Regions from separate parts of the Williamsia sp. z34 genome, predicted to be linked through region 1. Evidence: riboswitches for the same ligand, from Rfam matches in the RefSeq annotation. Region 1 holds a riboswitch; the other holds the start of a gene.
What was found. Region 1 has a riboswitch for cyclic di-AMP ahead of AC51GT_RS22345 (transglycosylase family protein). Riboswitches for the same ligand answer to the same signal wherever they lie in the genome.
Positions count from the first base shown of each region.

Region 2: linked by a shared signal. The riboswitch ahead of AC51GT_RS02550 (C40 family peptidase) and the one ahead of AC51GT_RS22345 (transglycosylase family protein) in region 1 are both predicted to bind cyclic di-AMP.

Region 1 is NZ_JCANWW010000011.1:57,070-64,972, reverse strand. It holds gene moaA (GTP 3',8-cyclase MoaA) at 1-1,039, shown strand, start outside; gene AC51GT_RS22350 (MoaD/ThiS family protein) at 1,041-1,289, shown strand; cyclic di-AMP (ydaO/yuaA leader) riboswitch at 1,601-1,801, shown strand; gene AC51GT_RS22345 (transglycosylase family protein) at 1,809-2,405, shown strand; gene AC51GT_RS22340 (TRAP transporter large permease) at 2,679-4,262, shown strand; gene AC51GT_RS22335 (YoaK family protein) at 4,280-5,062, shown strand; gene AC51GT_RS22330 (MFS transporter) at 5,181-6,581, shown strand; gene AC51GT_RS22325 (PucR family transcriptional regulator) at 6,568-7,903, opposite strand, start outside.
Region 2 is NZ_JCANWW010000001.1:527,490-535,392, forward strand. It holds gene ctaE (aa3-type cytochrome oxidase subunit III) at 1-239, opposite strand, end outside; gene AC51GT_RS02530 (hypothetical protein) at 388-846, shown strand; gene trpD (anthranilate phosphoribosyltransferase) at 997-2,046, shown strand; gene AC51GT_RS02540 (Lrp/AsnC family transcriptional regulator) at 2,066-2,341, opposite strand; gene AC51GT_RS02545 (DEDD exonuclease domain-containing protein) at 2,362-4,080, opposite strand; cyclic di-AMP (ydaO/yuaA leader) riboswitch at 4,724-4,907, shown strand; gene AC51GT_RS02550 (C40 family peptidase) at 4,923-5,507, shown strand; gene AC51GT_RS02555 (C40 family peptidase) at 5,760-6,776, shown strand; gene AC51GT_RS02560 (hypothetical protein) at 6,785-7,903, shown strand, end outside.

The DNA of each region.
Region 1 (7,903 bases):
GACAACCGACGCCGTCATGCCCACCACCGGTCCGATGATCGACACCTTCGGACGGGCGGTGCGCGACCTGCGCGTCTCGGTGACCGACCGCTGCAACCTCCGGTGCACGTACTGCATGCCGGCGGAGGGTCTGGACTGGCTCGACAAGGCCGACGTCCTCACCGCCGACGAAATCGTCCGGCTCGTCGGTGTCGCGGTTCGCGACCTGGGTATCCGCGCGGTCCGATTCACCGGCGGCGAACCACTACTGCGCAAGGATCTGACCGAGATCATCAGTGCCGTGGCCGCTCTCGAACCGCGCCCCGAGATCGCCCTGACCACCAACGGCCTGAGCCTGGCCCGCAGCGCCGAGGCGCTGGCCGCGGCCGGACTCGATCGGGTCAACGTCTCCCTCGACACCGTCGACGCGGCCCGCTTCGCCTCGATCACCCGCCGCGACCGACTCCCCGACGTCATCGCCGGGCTGGCCGCAGCACAGGCAGCCGGTCTACGGCCGGTCAAGGTCAACGCGGTCCTCGATCCCGAAACCGGATTGGCCGATGCCCCTGAACTCCTGAGGTTCTGCCTGGCCGAGGGATACGAATTACGCATCATCGAACAGATGCCGCTGGACGCCGAGCACCACTGGTCACGGACGACGATGGTCACCGCAGACCAGATCCTCGACACGCTGCAGGCCGAATTCGATCTACGGCCCGATACCGCACCCCGGGGCGCCGCACCGGCGCAGCGGTGGCTCGTCGAGGGGCATCACACACCGGACGGCAAGCCGGCCCGGGTGGGCATCATCGCCTCGGTGACACGGCCCTTCTGCGGCGACTGCGACCGAACCCGCCTGACCGCCGACGGTCAACTCCGCAACTGTCTGTTCGCCACGTCGGAGACCGATATTCGTGATTTGCTGAAGTCAACCGAAAATTCAGATCAGGACATCGCGCTGCGTTGGCGCGAAGCGACCTGGGGCAAGTTGCCCGGTCACGGGGTCAACGATCCGGGCTTCCTCCAGCCCTCTCGACCCATGTCGGCGATCGGGGGCTGACATGGAGATCTGCGTCAGGTTTTTCGCGGCTGCGCAGGCCGCCGCGGGGGTCGAGCAACTGGTGATACATCTCACCGACAAAGCAACTCTTGCCGATCTGGAATCCGAATTGGGGCAATCGAATCCGCGATTGGCCGAAGTGTTGCAAAGATGCTCATATCTGCATGAGTCGGTAGCGGTCCGCGACCGGTCGCGAACCCTCTCCGGGGGAGACACCGTCGATGTTCTCCCGCCGTTCGCGGGCGGTTGAGTCAGCGAACCCCCGCACGTAACCGGGTCGTTTGACCCACTTGTGCGCTTCATCCCCTTGGTTCAAACTGTGACGTTACTCACATCACGGTTCGATCACGGATCGGACACGGGACGACAGTCATATCGGTGAGCAGCAAATATGCCAAATCAGGCTCAAAAGCCCCTTCTGGACACACAGTTATGCCCCCTCGAGTAGGCGTGTGTAAGCGCGAATTAACACGTACCGTCTGAGTCGGTCGAACTGATCGACCAGATCGACCCGATCGCAACTGAATACTCTCGGATCGCCGCGCCCAACCTCGTCCCGCGGTCCGAGACACACCAAACGCAATTCAGGGACGGGGGCGGGGGACCCAAACATCTCCTGGAGATCACCGGATTTCCGCGGTCCAAGGCGGTCAACGCCTGCCGACCAACGAAATCCTTGGGGTGCAGTTCCGCATAGCGGAACCGAGCAACCTCTCGCTCGAACCCGACAGCTGACTTCGTAGGCGCGTGGAGAGAGGAAGTAAAACTTATGTCCGGACGTCATCGTCAGCCGACCAACACCGGTCGCACCGTTGCCAAGATCGCTCTCACCTCTGCCGTCATCGGCGGCGGCGCCAGCCTCGCCTTCGCAGGCGGCGGCAACGCCGGAGCAGCCACCGACGCCGAGTGGGACCGCGTCGCACAGTGCGAGTCGGGCGGCAACTGGGCCATCAACACCGGAAACGGTTACCAGGGCGGCCTGCAGTTCTCCCCGAGCACCTGGACCGGCCACGGCGGCGGCGAGTTCGCCCCGTCGGCAGACCAGGCCACCAAGGAACAGCAGATCGCTGTCGCCGAGCGTGTCCTCGCCTCTCAGGGCAAGGGCGCATGGCCCACCTGCGGCACCGGTCTGAGCGGCGCCACCCAGCGCGACGCCCCGACCGCGGCTCCGAGCCTGGAGATCCCGGCCGTGCCCGAGCTCCCGAACCTGGCGCAGGCGACCGACGACATCGTCGCTCAGCTCAAGGCCACGATCAACGATCCCGCGCTGCACCAGCTGCTCGACCAGGCCAACGCGCAGGGTGACCTCACCGCTGATCAGGTCGCACTGTTCAACGAGTACAAGGGCTACCTGCCCGCTTCCTGATCCACCTTCGGGAAGCCCCAGACGAAGGACCCCACACGCGACGCAACGTCCGTGTGGGGTCCTTTTCCAAATTCTGGAGCAGACAGCGGCAGATGGCCCGGCGTTACCGGACAGACATGGAAGTAACGCACCGGCAACAATGCGTGGAGATTGCACATATATGACGGGTACGACTGTGCAACGTTCGCGTTGCCGGTCATCGGTTCTGGCGGAAAACTCAATTCTCACAGCCCCGCACATTTCGGTCCAGGTGCGTTTTCCGGAGGAACCACATTGAACGCTCATCTCACTGCCGCCCACTGGGTGTATTTCGTCGGGATCATCGTCATCCTCATCACGATGGCAATGCGCAAGAACATCGTCGTACCTGCTGTGATAGCGACATTCCTGACCGCCTTCGTCTTCTCCGGCAGCATCATCACCGGTCTCGCATCGATCTTCAATGCCAGTCTTGTTGCCGCCAAAGAGCTTTTCAACATCTTCCTCATCATCGCCATGGTCACGGCAATGTTGGGCGCACTTCGTCACATGGGTGCCGACCGCCTGATGGTCGCCCCGTTCAGGCGCGTGATGCGGACCGGCACAAGCAGTTTCATCGTTCTGGCGATCGTCACCTACGTGATCTCGCTGTTCTTCTGGCCCACACCTGCGGTTCCGCTCGTGGGCGCAGTGCTCATCCCCGTGGCCATCCGTGCCGGCCTGTCTCCGCTGTCGGTCGGTATGGTGATCGCCATCTGCGGTCAGGGAATGGCGCTGTCGTCGGACTACATCATCAAAGTCGCTCCCGGCATCTCGGCATCGAGCGCCGGCGTGGACGCCGACCTGGTGGCCGACAAGGCGATGGTCCTATCGCTCATCGTCGGCCTGACCGCCCTCATCATCACGTTCGTCATGCAGCGCAAACACTGGCGCGCTCCGTCACCGGACCTGCTCGTCGAATGGGAGGCAGAGGCCGACCGCGGTGCCGACGACCTGCGTGATGAGCTGGGCGACGACGGTGGTGTCGGCGGACCGGATTCCGACTCCGTCGACGGCGGTCTCCCCGGACCGCGGCCCGGCGGCCCGGTGAAAGTGTCCACCGTGACCGAATCATCCTCGGCCACAACCGTTATCGAACGGGTGGCGGTACCGGGCGATCAACCGCCGGCGAAGTCGGCGATGGCTCGCACCTTCGCGATGCTGGTGCCGCTGGTCTATCTCGCCTTCGTGGTCTACCTCATCTTGGGGAAGGTGGGTGTCTTCCCAGAGTTGAAAGGTGGCGATGCGGCCGCCATCGTCGGAGGTATCGCCGCTCTGGTGCTCTTTGCGGCCGCCGCGGTCACCGACAAGGGCAACTTTCTCGAGACCACGTCCGAGCACCTCATCGACGGGCTTGTCTTCGCCTTCAAGGCGATGGGCATCGTGCTCCCCATCGCCGGCTTCTTCTTCATCGGAAACGCCGACTTCTCCGGCGCGATTCTGGGCTACTCCGACGACGAGGCAGGTCCGGCAATCCTGTTCGATCTGGTGAACTCCGCGCAGTCGCACCTCCCTCAGAACTCGTTCGTGACGGCGTTCGGCATCCTGTTCATCGGCATGATCGCGGGTCTGGAGGGCTCCGGTTTCAGTGGCCTGCCGCTGACCGGTTCACTCTCGGGGGCTCTGGGTCCGGCCGTCGACATGGATCCCTCGACCCTTGCGGCGATCGGTCAGATGGGCAATATCTGGTCGGGCGGTGGCACGCTCGTCGCCTGGTCATCGCTCGTCGCCGTGGCCGGATTCGCCCGGGTTCCGGTACTCGACCTGGCCCGGAAGTGCTTCTTGCCCGTCGTCAGCGGTCTCGTCCTCTGCACGCTGTTCGCGATCCTGTTCCTCTGACACAGATCCCGTCTCGAGTGCCCCGCCGCGGGGAGTATCCGCGGCGGGCATTCGGCGTCGCCCGGTCCGATCGTCCCCCGTCCACGCTCACCGAGGAGCCCACCACCATGCCGCTGCGCTTCCAGCTCGAACCAGCCTTCCTGCCCGTCATCGTCCTGACATTCGTCACCGGCATCGTCGACGCGGTCGGCTATCTCGCCCTGGATCGGGTGTTCACCGGCAACATGACCGGCAACATCGTCATCCTCGGTATGGGATTGGCCGGAGCCGACGGACTACCGATCCTGGGACCGTTGTTCGCGGTGTGCGCGTTCATGATGGGTGCCTATGTGGCCGGCCTACTCCTGCGGGGTCACGAGAAGACCTGGCACCTGCGTCGCACCACCGGCCTGCTGGTCGCCGGCGGTGGCGCGCTCGCCGGTTGCGCGCTGGCTCTGGTCCTGCTCGATCCACACGCCGAACCCGTCCAGATTGCCGTCGCCGCAACCACGGCTGCGGTGATGGGCACCCAGGCGGCCGTCGCCCGGAAACTCGCGGTGACCGACATGACGACGGTGGTCGTGACCTCCACCCTCACCCAGCTCGCCGGTGAGTCGTTCATGCCGGGCAGCAAGCACAGTCTCGCGAACCGGCGGCTCGCCGCCATCCTCACGATCTTCCTCGGTGCCGTGGCCGGGGCACTGCTGCTCCACCTCCACGTGGCGGTCCCGATGGCACTGGCCGCGGCCCTGATGTTCGCCGCCGCGATCATCGGTCATCTCGCCGTCCGAGAAGACCGTCGAGCGGTGCAGTATGCATAGGGTTCACCGGAAACCCTGTGCACAATCGAGCTTTCGCGGTGGTGCTCACCGCCGGACGCGGTGAGATGGTGGGAGGCGGAGCCGGTCATCCCGGCCCGGGAACGGGGACGAGGAACCGATGACCACCACTGCCGACCCGGCCAAGACGGGAAACGCCGACGACGCCGGTACCCCGTTGGCGCTCTCGGCACTGCTTGCCGGGACACTGGTCGGTACGGTCAGCAACAACATCGTCAATGTTCCACTCGCCGAGATACTTTCCGACTTCCATGCACCTCTCGAAGACGGGGTTCTCGTCGCCGTGGGCTTCTTGCTCACCTTTGCCGCGACGATGCCGCTCGCCGGGTACGTCGGAGACCGTTTCGGCAGGCGCCGGGTGTACTGCGGCGCGCTGCTGGCCACTGCAGTCTGCTCCGCCGGTGCTGCCACCGCGCCGAGCCTGGCCGCGCTGATCGCGTGGCGGTCACTCGGTGGTGTCGCAGCCGCCGCGTTCGCGCCCGCCGTAATGGGCTTGATCGCCTGGTTGTTCGGCCCGCAGCGGCGGGCCAGGGCAGTCGGCGCCTGGGCGAGCGTGAACGGGATCGGACAGGCTGTCGGCCCGTCGATGGGCGGCCTGATCGCCGGGACATGGGGCTGGCGTTGGGTTTTCGTCCCGCTGATCCCGGTGGCGCTCATCGGATTTGCAGGCACGATGCGTTGGATTCCCGCCTATCCGGGACGTGTCATGCGCCTGGATGTGACCGGTGCCGTCGCGTTGACGCTGGGGGCCGGAGTCTTGGTTCTGGGTCTGACCCTGGTGCCACAGCCACGTGTACACGTGGCCGTCGTACTCGGACTGATCGGTGTGGCCGGCGCCCTGCTGGGTTGGTTCATCTGGCACGCGCGCCGGACCGCGGCACCCTTCGTGGACGTCCGGTTGGCCGCCGAATCCCGGTTTGTCCGTAGCGCCGTCGCAGCGTGCGCCCAAATGTTCTGTCTGGGTTCAGCTCTGCTGGCCGTGCCGCTCTATCTCAACGACCACGGTGAGTCCACGGCCGCCGCCGGCCTGATCCTGTTCGCCCTGCCGACGGCAATGGCCCTGCTCGGGCCGGTGGTCGGGCGCACGTCCGACTCACTCGGCGCCCGCCGGATGATGAGGGCCGGCTTGTGTGTGCTGATTCTCGCCCAGGTCGCGATGGTGTTGGTGGTCTCGGTATCTGACGGCAACCGGTGGACCATGGTCGGGGCACTGGTCACCACAGGTATCGGGATCGCGATGGTCCAGACACCGGCTGCCGCAGGGTCGACGCGATCCCCCGCCGGCGCGCAGGGCACCGGACTGGGCCTGTTCAACCTCATCCGGTTCGGTGGCTCGGCACTCGGCGCCGCGTGGGTCGCCATCGCGATCGACAGCTGGTCGTATCCGGCACTCTTCGGGGTGTGTGCGATCGTGGCAGCGACCGGTCTCGGTGCCACCTTCCTCGGACACGATCCGGAAGGCGTCAGGGTCGAACCGCCCAAGAAGTTCAGCGGTAATTGATCTCGCCGTCCACCGCGTGGTGGATTTGTTCGAGCAACTCCAGCCGGATGGCCAACCAGACCGTGAACTGGTTCTCCGGCACCCGGACATCGATTCGCAGGGCCTTGGTGATCCGGTCCAGCTTGGACAGCATCGTGTTCCGGTGGACATTCAGGTCCCGCGCGGCAGCGTTCACGTTACCCCCGACGCGGAGATAAGCGACGAGAGTGTCGTAGAGGTCCGAGCCCGGACGCAACGGCCCCAACACATCTCGGACGAGTTGTCGGCCACGATCGGTGCCGGAGACCAGTTCGAGGACCCCGAAACCACGCAGGTCGCGATACGCGATCGACCCGGTCATCTGCAATCGCTGACCGATCCCCAGCGCGACCCGTGCCTGCCGATAGCTCTCCCGGATCTGATCGACACCCAGGGCCGACGCGCCGTGTGCCACCCGGGTGGTGCGTCCGCCGCGACGTTGAGCATCGAAAGCCATTGCCTCCGCGTAGTCGGCCATCTCGACTTCGATCTCCCGGTCGTCGCGGGACTTCAATGTCCGAACCACCACCAGCACATCACCGATCACCGTGACGTACGAGCGGACCGCCGGATCCGGGAGCACTCCCGCGACGTGACGCGCGATCTTCACCAGACTCCCGCTCCGGTCGGAATCGGACGAGTTCATCTTCGGCGCGGGCACCGGCACCACGAAGACACCGAACGTCGATGTGAGGTCGACATCGTGGTAGTCCGCACGTGTCTGCAGGTCGTGTTCGCTTGCAAAACTGCCGTGTACAAGTGCCTGTACGAAATCGCCACGTGCACGTTCCTCGGCTTCATCGACGCTGCGTTGCCGCAACATCTCTGACCCGACTATCGCGGTCGCCTGTGCTGTGACCACCGCATGCTGAGCAAGATCGTGCGGGCCAGGGGACGACGGTCCACCGGCCAGCACGACAACCCAGCCCTCGAACCATTTGCCGAGCATGATGGAACTCGCGGTACAGGTATACCTGGACTCCTCGTCGTCGAGTTCGACGACGCAGGTGGTGGCGCCGTGTGCGGACCGGCCAGAAGTACGACCCTGTCTGTCCACCAAACTATTTCGCAGTCGTTCATACACTGAGGCGGTTTCTTCCCCGGCCATACCGTGTTGGGCGACAACGGTGCCGCGGGCATCGAGCGCGAGCGCCGGACACTGGGCGAGCGCCGAGACCTCTCGGATCAGGATCGCCATCCCGGCACCTCGGTGCAGCAGCCCGGCGAGCGTGCTGTGCACGTGGGACGAGTACCGCATGACGTGCACTTCTTGATTCAGGGACCGTTCTGCCAGAAGACGATTC
Region 2 (7,903 bases), on a different contig from region 1:
GAGAGAATCAGAACGGCGGTCACGGGGATCGCCAGTGTCAGATTGAGCTCGGTGGGCTCCATCGGCCAATTGCCGTAGTTTCCGGCCCTTGCCACGAAATACATCGCGAACAATCCGGCAAAGAACATCAGCTCGCTCGAAAGCCACACAATGGTGCCAACGCTGACCATGTTCGGTCGGTTCAGCGAGTGCACGCGCTGGGTGATAGCTGATCCTGTGGGTGCTGCAGCGCTAGTCACCAGAGAAGTATGACGGTTCGTAGTAAGCCCTGACCACCCGGGTCCGCATTTTTTTCCACCTTGATGCGGCGGTGCTGGTAGTAGGGCTGAAACGGTTCCCTACGGCGTGTCCGTGGTGTGGTTTCAGGCCACCTGAGAGGCTGATGGGGTGGCACGTGATGTGAACGGCAATCCGATCGAGGTTTCCCGGTGGCGGCGCCTGACCGATCGGTTGGGAGTCGGTCGAAAGACCAACGGGGAGTTGTCGGTCGAAGAATCTTCTCTGGCGGTCACCGCCGAGAGTTTCGACGATGCGGAGGCGGCGTCGACCACCTTGTCGGCTTCTCTGTGGCGGGCCGAGGAGCAAGCCGTGCTGCGGCACCTCCTGGTGGTACCGCAGGACTCGGTGGAAGCGGTCATCGGACTTGCCGCACAGGACCACTATCAACGGGTGGTGGTCGACGTTCCGGAGACGGTCGACGTCGTCGCGGGTCAGGTCCTCCTGGCGTTGGCCCGGGTGCAGTTGATCGATGCGCTCCATGTGTCGCAGGAGCGCTCCCGCATGGCGGGACTCGCGCAGCGTCACGGGGGCACCGTCATTGCCTGGCAGGTGCTGCAGGCGCGTTAGGGCGGTTGTGATGCAGTGCCGGGAAGCAGCCTGCCTCTTTGTTGTGACTGCAGGTGCTGCAGGCGCGTTAGAGCGGGCATCCGCCGGGTGTCGTCGCGGTCGCGGATGCCTAGGTGGTCGCCCCGGTCGGGCAATGGATAGTCTTTTCGCGTGACCCACTCCGATGCGCAGGCCCGCAGCTGGCCTCAGGTACTTGGAGTCCTGGCCGACGGCCGGGACCTGACCACCGAGGGCGCCGGGTGGGCGATGAACGAGATCATGTCGGACAACGCGACACCCGCCCAGATTGCGGCATTCGGTGTGGCACTGAAGATCAAAGGACCGGTTGCCGCCGAGTTGCGTGGGCTCGCCGACGCGATGTTGAACCACTCGACAGTCGTGTCGACGTCCGTTCCCTGTGTCGACATCGTCGGTACCGGAGGCGACCGCTCGAACACGGTCAACATCTCGACGATGGCCGCGGTGGTGGTCGCGGCGGCCGGGGTTCCGGTGGTCAAGCACGGCAACCGGGCGGCCACCTCGAAGAGCGGCGGCGCCGATGTCCTGGAGGCGCTGGGCGTGAACATCGCGCTGACCGCCGACGGTGTGAGCCGTTGTGTTGCCGAGGCCGGCATCGGCTTCTGCTTCGCTCCGGTCTTCCATCCGGCGCTGCGCTTTGCCGCCGCACCCCGCAAGGAGATCGGTATCCCCACGGTCTTCAACGTGCTGGGGCCGCTGACCAATCCGGCGCGTCCGACGAGCGGGCTGGTCGGTTGTGCGTTCGTCGACCTGGCACCGGTGCTGGCGCAGACCTTCGTGGAGCGCGGCGATTCGGTTCTCGTCGTCCGCGGCGACGATGGTCTCGATGAGCTGACCACCACATCGACCTCCACGGTGTGGCAGGCGTTCGGCGGTTCGGTGCGCACGCAGACGGTGGATCCGACAACTCTCGGGCTGGCCCGGGTGGAGTTGTCGGCGCTGCAGGGTGGCGACGCCGAACACAACGCGACCGTCGCCCGGGAGACCTTCGCCGGTCGGCCGGGTCCGGTCCGGGATGCGGTGCTGCTCAACGCCGCCGGTGCGCTGACCGCCTACCGCCCGCAACCGGACCTCGATCTGCACGAGCAGTTGCGTGCCCACCTGGCGGTGGCTGCGGCAGCGATCGATTCGGGCGCTGCCGCAGCAGTTCTGGCCGAGTGGGTCCGGGTCAGCAACGCCTGACCCGAGCTGTCGGCCTCGATCACTCGCCGATGGAGAAGCCTGCGTCGACGTCGGCGCTGGAGTAGCTCTTGAACGCGATGTGGGTTGCGGTGTGCTTGACCCCGGGGAGTCGGCTGATCGACTCGGTCACCACGTCGGCGATCTTTTCATGGTCGCGGACCCGTAGCTTTGCGATCAGATCGACGTCGCCTGCGCACGAATAGACCTCGGTGACACCGGGGATGTCGGCGACGGCCTGGGCGGTTTCGGGGATCTGGTGGACGTCGGTCTGGATCAGGACGATCGCGGTAATCATGGTCTCAGAGTAGTGCCGGTTCAGTCGTGATCGATGTCGATGGTCCGATGTGCCGATCCGACGAGTTCGCGCCACTGGGCCCAGCGTCCGGCGCCGTGTCTGGGTAGGCTGAATCCGCTTGTGGCGCAGACGATTCGAACATCTGAACTGGTGAGCCACCGGAAGACCAGGGCGGTTTCTTCCGGCGGGGCACCGCAGAGCGGTCCGGTTTCGGGAATCACGGTCTCGGCGGATGCGGCGAGCAACTCGACGACCGGCATCGGGGGGACGCCGCGGGTCGCGACACCGGCGCTGGCCAGGCGTCCATGCCGGATGACGGCAAGGTCCCAGCCACCGCGCCCGTCGGGTGCGGCTGCGACGAGCTCGGAGATCCGGGCGAGCGCGGCCAGGCGCTGACAGCGTTCGAGGTGGGCGATGAGTTGATCGAGGCGGTCGCGCAGCCGGGCCGCGTTCTCGAACAATTCCGCCTCGGACAGGGCTGTCAGTCGATCGAGTGCGGCCAGGATGGGTGCATCGCTGCGGCCCGAGAACAGGTCGGCCACCGCCTGGGCCCGCGGGCGGTAGACGCCGGCATCGAGCGCTTCGGCGCTCGCACCGTGGCAGCCGCCGACGATCCGTCTGCCGTCCGGACCGACCTCGCAGCGGTGCACACCGGTGGCACGTAGCGGTGTGCGGCAGGTGCGCAGTTCACAGAGTTCGGCGATGAGGTCGGCGATGTCATATGCAACGGATCGGGACCGGACCGGGCCCAGGGCAGTCGTGGTGGGCGTGCGGCTCACCTTCAGCCGTGGGAACGGCTCGTCGGTGAGGCAGAGCCACCAACCACGATGGGGGAACTTGGACCGACGGTTGTATGGCGGGGCATGGGCGCCGAGCAGGCGCAGTTCGCGGACCCCGGCCTCGACGCGGTGTGCGCATTGCACGTGATCGACGCGGGTGGCCAGATCCACCATCTCCCGGATGCGGGTACGGGTCTCCGACCCGGTGAAGTAACTGCGAACCCGACGCCGTAGATCGACCGCCGTCCCGATATACAGGACTTCGTCCGACGGTCCGCGGAACAGGTAGACGCCGGGTTCGGACGGCAGGTGGTCCGACAGTGCTCTCTTGCTGCGGGTGGCCGCAGAAATTCCGGGGAGATAGTCGCGCAGTTCCCTATATGTATGGACGCCCTGGTTGCCCACCCGCTCGAACAGGCGATGCAGTACCTCCACCGTCGCGCGGGCATCGTCGAGCGCCCGGTGCGTCGGCTGCGTCTGCACGGCGAACAGGGCGGCGAGGGCGGAGAGTTTCACCGTGGGCGCCTCGTCGCGGGTCAGGACCCGTCGCGCGAGTTTCACTGTGCACAGAACCCGATGGAAGTCCCACGGGTGGCCGAGGTCGTTGGCGGCGGCGCGCAGGAAGCCGACATCGAAGCGTGCGTTGTGCGCGACGATCACCGCGTCCTGGGCGAACTCCAGGAATGCCGGCAATACCTGATCGATGGTCGGCGCCCGGTAGACCATCGCCTCGGTGATCCCGGTCAACCGGACGATGTGCGGGGGAATGCCGCGACGGGGGTCGACGAGTGTCGCGAAATCACCGAGCACTTCGCCGCCACGGATCTTGACCGCCCCGATCTCGGTGATGCGATCGTCGGTCGGGCTGCCGCCGGTGGTCTCGAGGTCGACCACGACAAACGTCGTCTCGCGGAGTGGCCGGTCGTCCGGATGCGCCAGGGTCGGGTCATCAAACGACATCTGGGCCCCGATGACCTCACTGACACCACTCACGCCACTCACGCGACGAACACTAGTTCGAGCCTCCGACAGCACTGCGTTGTCGGGGGTGGATGTTTGGGCCGCGGAAGGCCGGGTACAACATCCGAGATGTCTTGTCGGAGGGTGCCGCTAGCGTCTCGAGCGACGTAACAAAAGTCGGCCTCATCTCGTCTCCGGGTAAACCCTGAGGGCCCCGAGACCGAGATGAGAGGCCCAATGAGACGGAGATCACATTGCTCATCGAATGCAGCACCTGCCCGGGCCGTCCTGTCGAGTGTGACGGCTGCATGATGACCGTCTTCATGGGCCCCGTAGGGGTCCGGAGCAGCGAGGATGCGGAAGTTCGCTGTGATGAATTCGTTATTGATCACGAGGCCCGCATAGACGAGGCGGTCGCGATGTTCCGTGCCGCGGGCATGCTGGGCAAGTCTGAGACTCACGATCACCGCAGGCGTATTACCGCAGCTCAAGGGTACTTTTCGGACCAAAATCAGCCCCGTTTGTGGGCTGTGTGACGCAACACGCCGGACGGACCCTGTCGTCCTTCCGGTGGACATTCGCCATCACGGTTTCGTAACCTTTCTGAGACCTAACGAAAGTGTTCACTCCATCCGGAGGAATCGTCAGGTCGCCGCTTAATCACCAACACGGTGAACCGGGGAACCATCTGATGCAGACCACAAGTCCGCATTCGGGGTGAATCCCATCGAACCCTGAGGTCTCAACGACTTTGCGGGTTCACCGGGTAGGGCCATCTTCCGGCCCGAATCCGACAGCTAACTCGGTCAGCGGATAGGGAAGAAACAAGGAGATCTCGCTTCGTGGCGAAACATCGTTTGAACAAAGAAAGCCGTGGCGCCAAGAGTGCCCGCGGTGCACTCATTGCCGGTTCGATCACTCTCGGCACCCTGGGTATCGCCGCAGCGCCTGCCTTCGCCGCACCGGTGACCGTCCCCGGTGTCGGAACTTTCGACATCCCCGGTCTCACCCCGGAAATGATTCCGAATGAGCTGAAGCCGGAAAACCTCCTCCCCGGCGTCGCCGCTGCGCCCGCGCCTGTCAAGGCTGCCGGTCAGATCGCTGCGGACGCCGCAGTCAGCAAGATCGGTTCGCCGTACGTCTACGGCGCAGCCGGCCCCAGTGCTTTCGATTGCTCGGGTCTCGTCTACTGGTCGCACCAGCAGGCCGGTCAGACCATTCCCCGGGACAGCTACGGCCAGCTCGGCGGAGGCACCAGCGTCAGCGCTGCGAACGCCCTGCCCGGCGACGTCGTGATCTACAACGGTGGCGGCCATGCCGGCATCTACGTCGGCGGCGGTGAAGTCGTGCACTCCTCGACCGAGGGTGTGCCCGTCGCCCGGATGGCTCTCGACGGCATGTCGATCGTGGACATCCGCCGCTACTGAGCAACCAGAACTGAACAGCCATTGGGCGGGTCCGCAGAGTCTTGCGGTCCCGCCCGACGGCATCCGGCAGCCTTTACGGCGCTGGTGTCCGGCGATTCACATCGCCCGCCCATGCGCGCTGTGTAGCCTGGCCGGGTTGGTCAAATGCAGTGCAGGGGATAGGTCGTCGGGTGACCGCCATCGACCGGAATTGTGAACGTCGGTCAACAAGGAGTTGTCAGAGTCGTGGTGCGTGAGGGATATGCCGCCGTGATGCGGACTGTGGTCGCCGGTGTGGTCGTGGCGTTGGCCGTCGCCCTGGGGGCCGGTGCGCCGGCGGGTGCCGAACCTGCTCCGCAGAGCCCCGACGTGATGCTGGCCGACTACACCAAACTCGGGCGTGAAGCCGAACAGGCCACCGAGGCGATCCACACGGCGACCATCGAACTCGGCAAACAACGCGAGGCCGTCGCCGCTGCGACCAAGGATTCCGAGGCGGCCGTGGCCAATCTCGCCGCACTCGACAAGCAGGCCGCGGATCTGCAGGGCGCGGTCGATGCGCTCGTCACCGCGAGTTACAAAGGGGCCCGGGTCAATCGCCTCTACGCGGTGCTGGTGAGTGATTCGCCGCAGTCGCTTCTCGACCAGATGGCCGGCCTGGAGATGATCTCGCGCCAGACCGTAGCGGACGTGAAGATGTTCACCGCCGCGAAGTCGAACGCGGAGAAGGCGCAGAAGACCGCGGCCGACGCCAAACTCAAGGCCGAAGCCGCTGTTGCCACCGCCGAGAAGACCAGTGCCGACCTGCAGGCCCAGCAAAGTGAGCGCGTCTTCAAGGCGACCGAGATCCGGGCCATGTACCAGGCACTGACCGGCAAGCAACTCGCCGAACTCGCCGGTGCCAGTGTCGACTTCGACCCGAAGCTGCTGCCCGCCGGTACCGCTCCGGAGGTGGTCGCGGTTCGTGCAGCGATGACCCGGGTGGGGGATCCGTACGTCTGGGGCGCCACCGGTCCCGACCAATTCGACTGTTCCGGACTGATGGTCTGGGCCTACAAGCAGGCCGGAAAGACGTTGCCGCGGTCGAGCCAGGCCCAACTCGCCGGTGGAACCGAGGTCTCCCGCGACGACATGCGACCCGGTGACCTGATCATCTATTACCCCGACGCCACCCATGTGGGTATGTACGTCGGCAACGGGTACGTGATCCACGCGTCCACCTTTGGTGTGCCCGTGGCGGTTGTCCCGGTGGACAAGGGTGGCCCGTTCAACTCGGCCCGTCGGTACTGATCATCTCGGTGCGCAAGGGGCTCGACGCCCTCGCCCCCCGGACCCGGCGCGCAGTCTGGGCAGTACTCGCGGTGGTGCTCGTCGCCGTGGTCGCCATCGCGGCCATCGTCATAGCCCGTGACCCGTCCCAGGATTCGGCATCGGAGTCCGCCGCGCCCGCCGCGCGGCCTGCGAATCCGTATGAACAGGCGCGGACACTCGGCGTCACCCTCACCCTGCAGGCCTATACCGACGCGTTGCGGGCCGATGACCCCGACAAGGCGCTGGCGCAACTGGACCCGTCCGCTGATGCCGCTCTGCGCAGTCGGACCGAGCTCAGTGCTGGCGGCGTCCCGGATCTGCCGTTGACGACCTTCGAGTACCGGCTCGCGGACAGCCGCGACTTCGAACGCCGGGTGCCGAGTCAGATCCAGGACACCCTCGACGCTGCCGGCAGCGTCGATTCCTGGGTGGCACCGGTACAGCTGCGCTATGCGTACGCGGGTATCGACCCGAAAGTCGTGGTGGTCGACATCCCGATGGTCATGGCCCAGTACCCGGACGGATGGCGCATCGTCACCGAAGCAGCGCCACTGTTCGGCGAGGCACCGACTCCCGGCCAGGTCTGGCAGTTCCCGACTCCGGGTGCACAGAAGGTCGTGACGAGTCCTGGTGAGTCGCTGGTGCTCACCAATGGCGGTGACCGCCGATTCGCCGACGAGATTGCCGGTGAGCTTCCGGCCGCGGTGACCTCGGTGAGTCGGTTCTGGGGCACGAAATGGCCACAGAGCGTCGGCGTGATCGCCGCGGACACCGACGACGAGTTTCGTTCGATCACCGGAGCCGGTGGATCAGACGCGGAGGCCGCCGCCGCGGTGACCGTCTTCACCGAGATCGAGAGACCGGACGGGGCGGCGCCGACCGCCATCGGTCAGCGAGTGGTGTTCACTCCCCAAGCGGCACAACTCGATTCCGGTGAGCTGGGCGTGGTCCTGCGCCACGAGGTGTTCCATGTGGCGGCCCGGGCGGTCACCGCGGAGAATGCCGCCACGTGGGTCACCGAGGGGGTCGCGGAGTACGTCGGCCGTAGCGGCACCTATACGGAGCTCTCGCAGGCGGCACCGGCCCTGGCGCAGGAGATGACGACC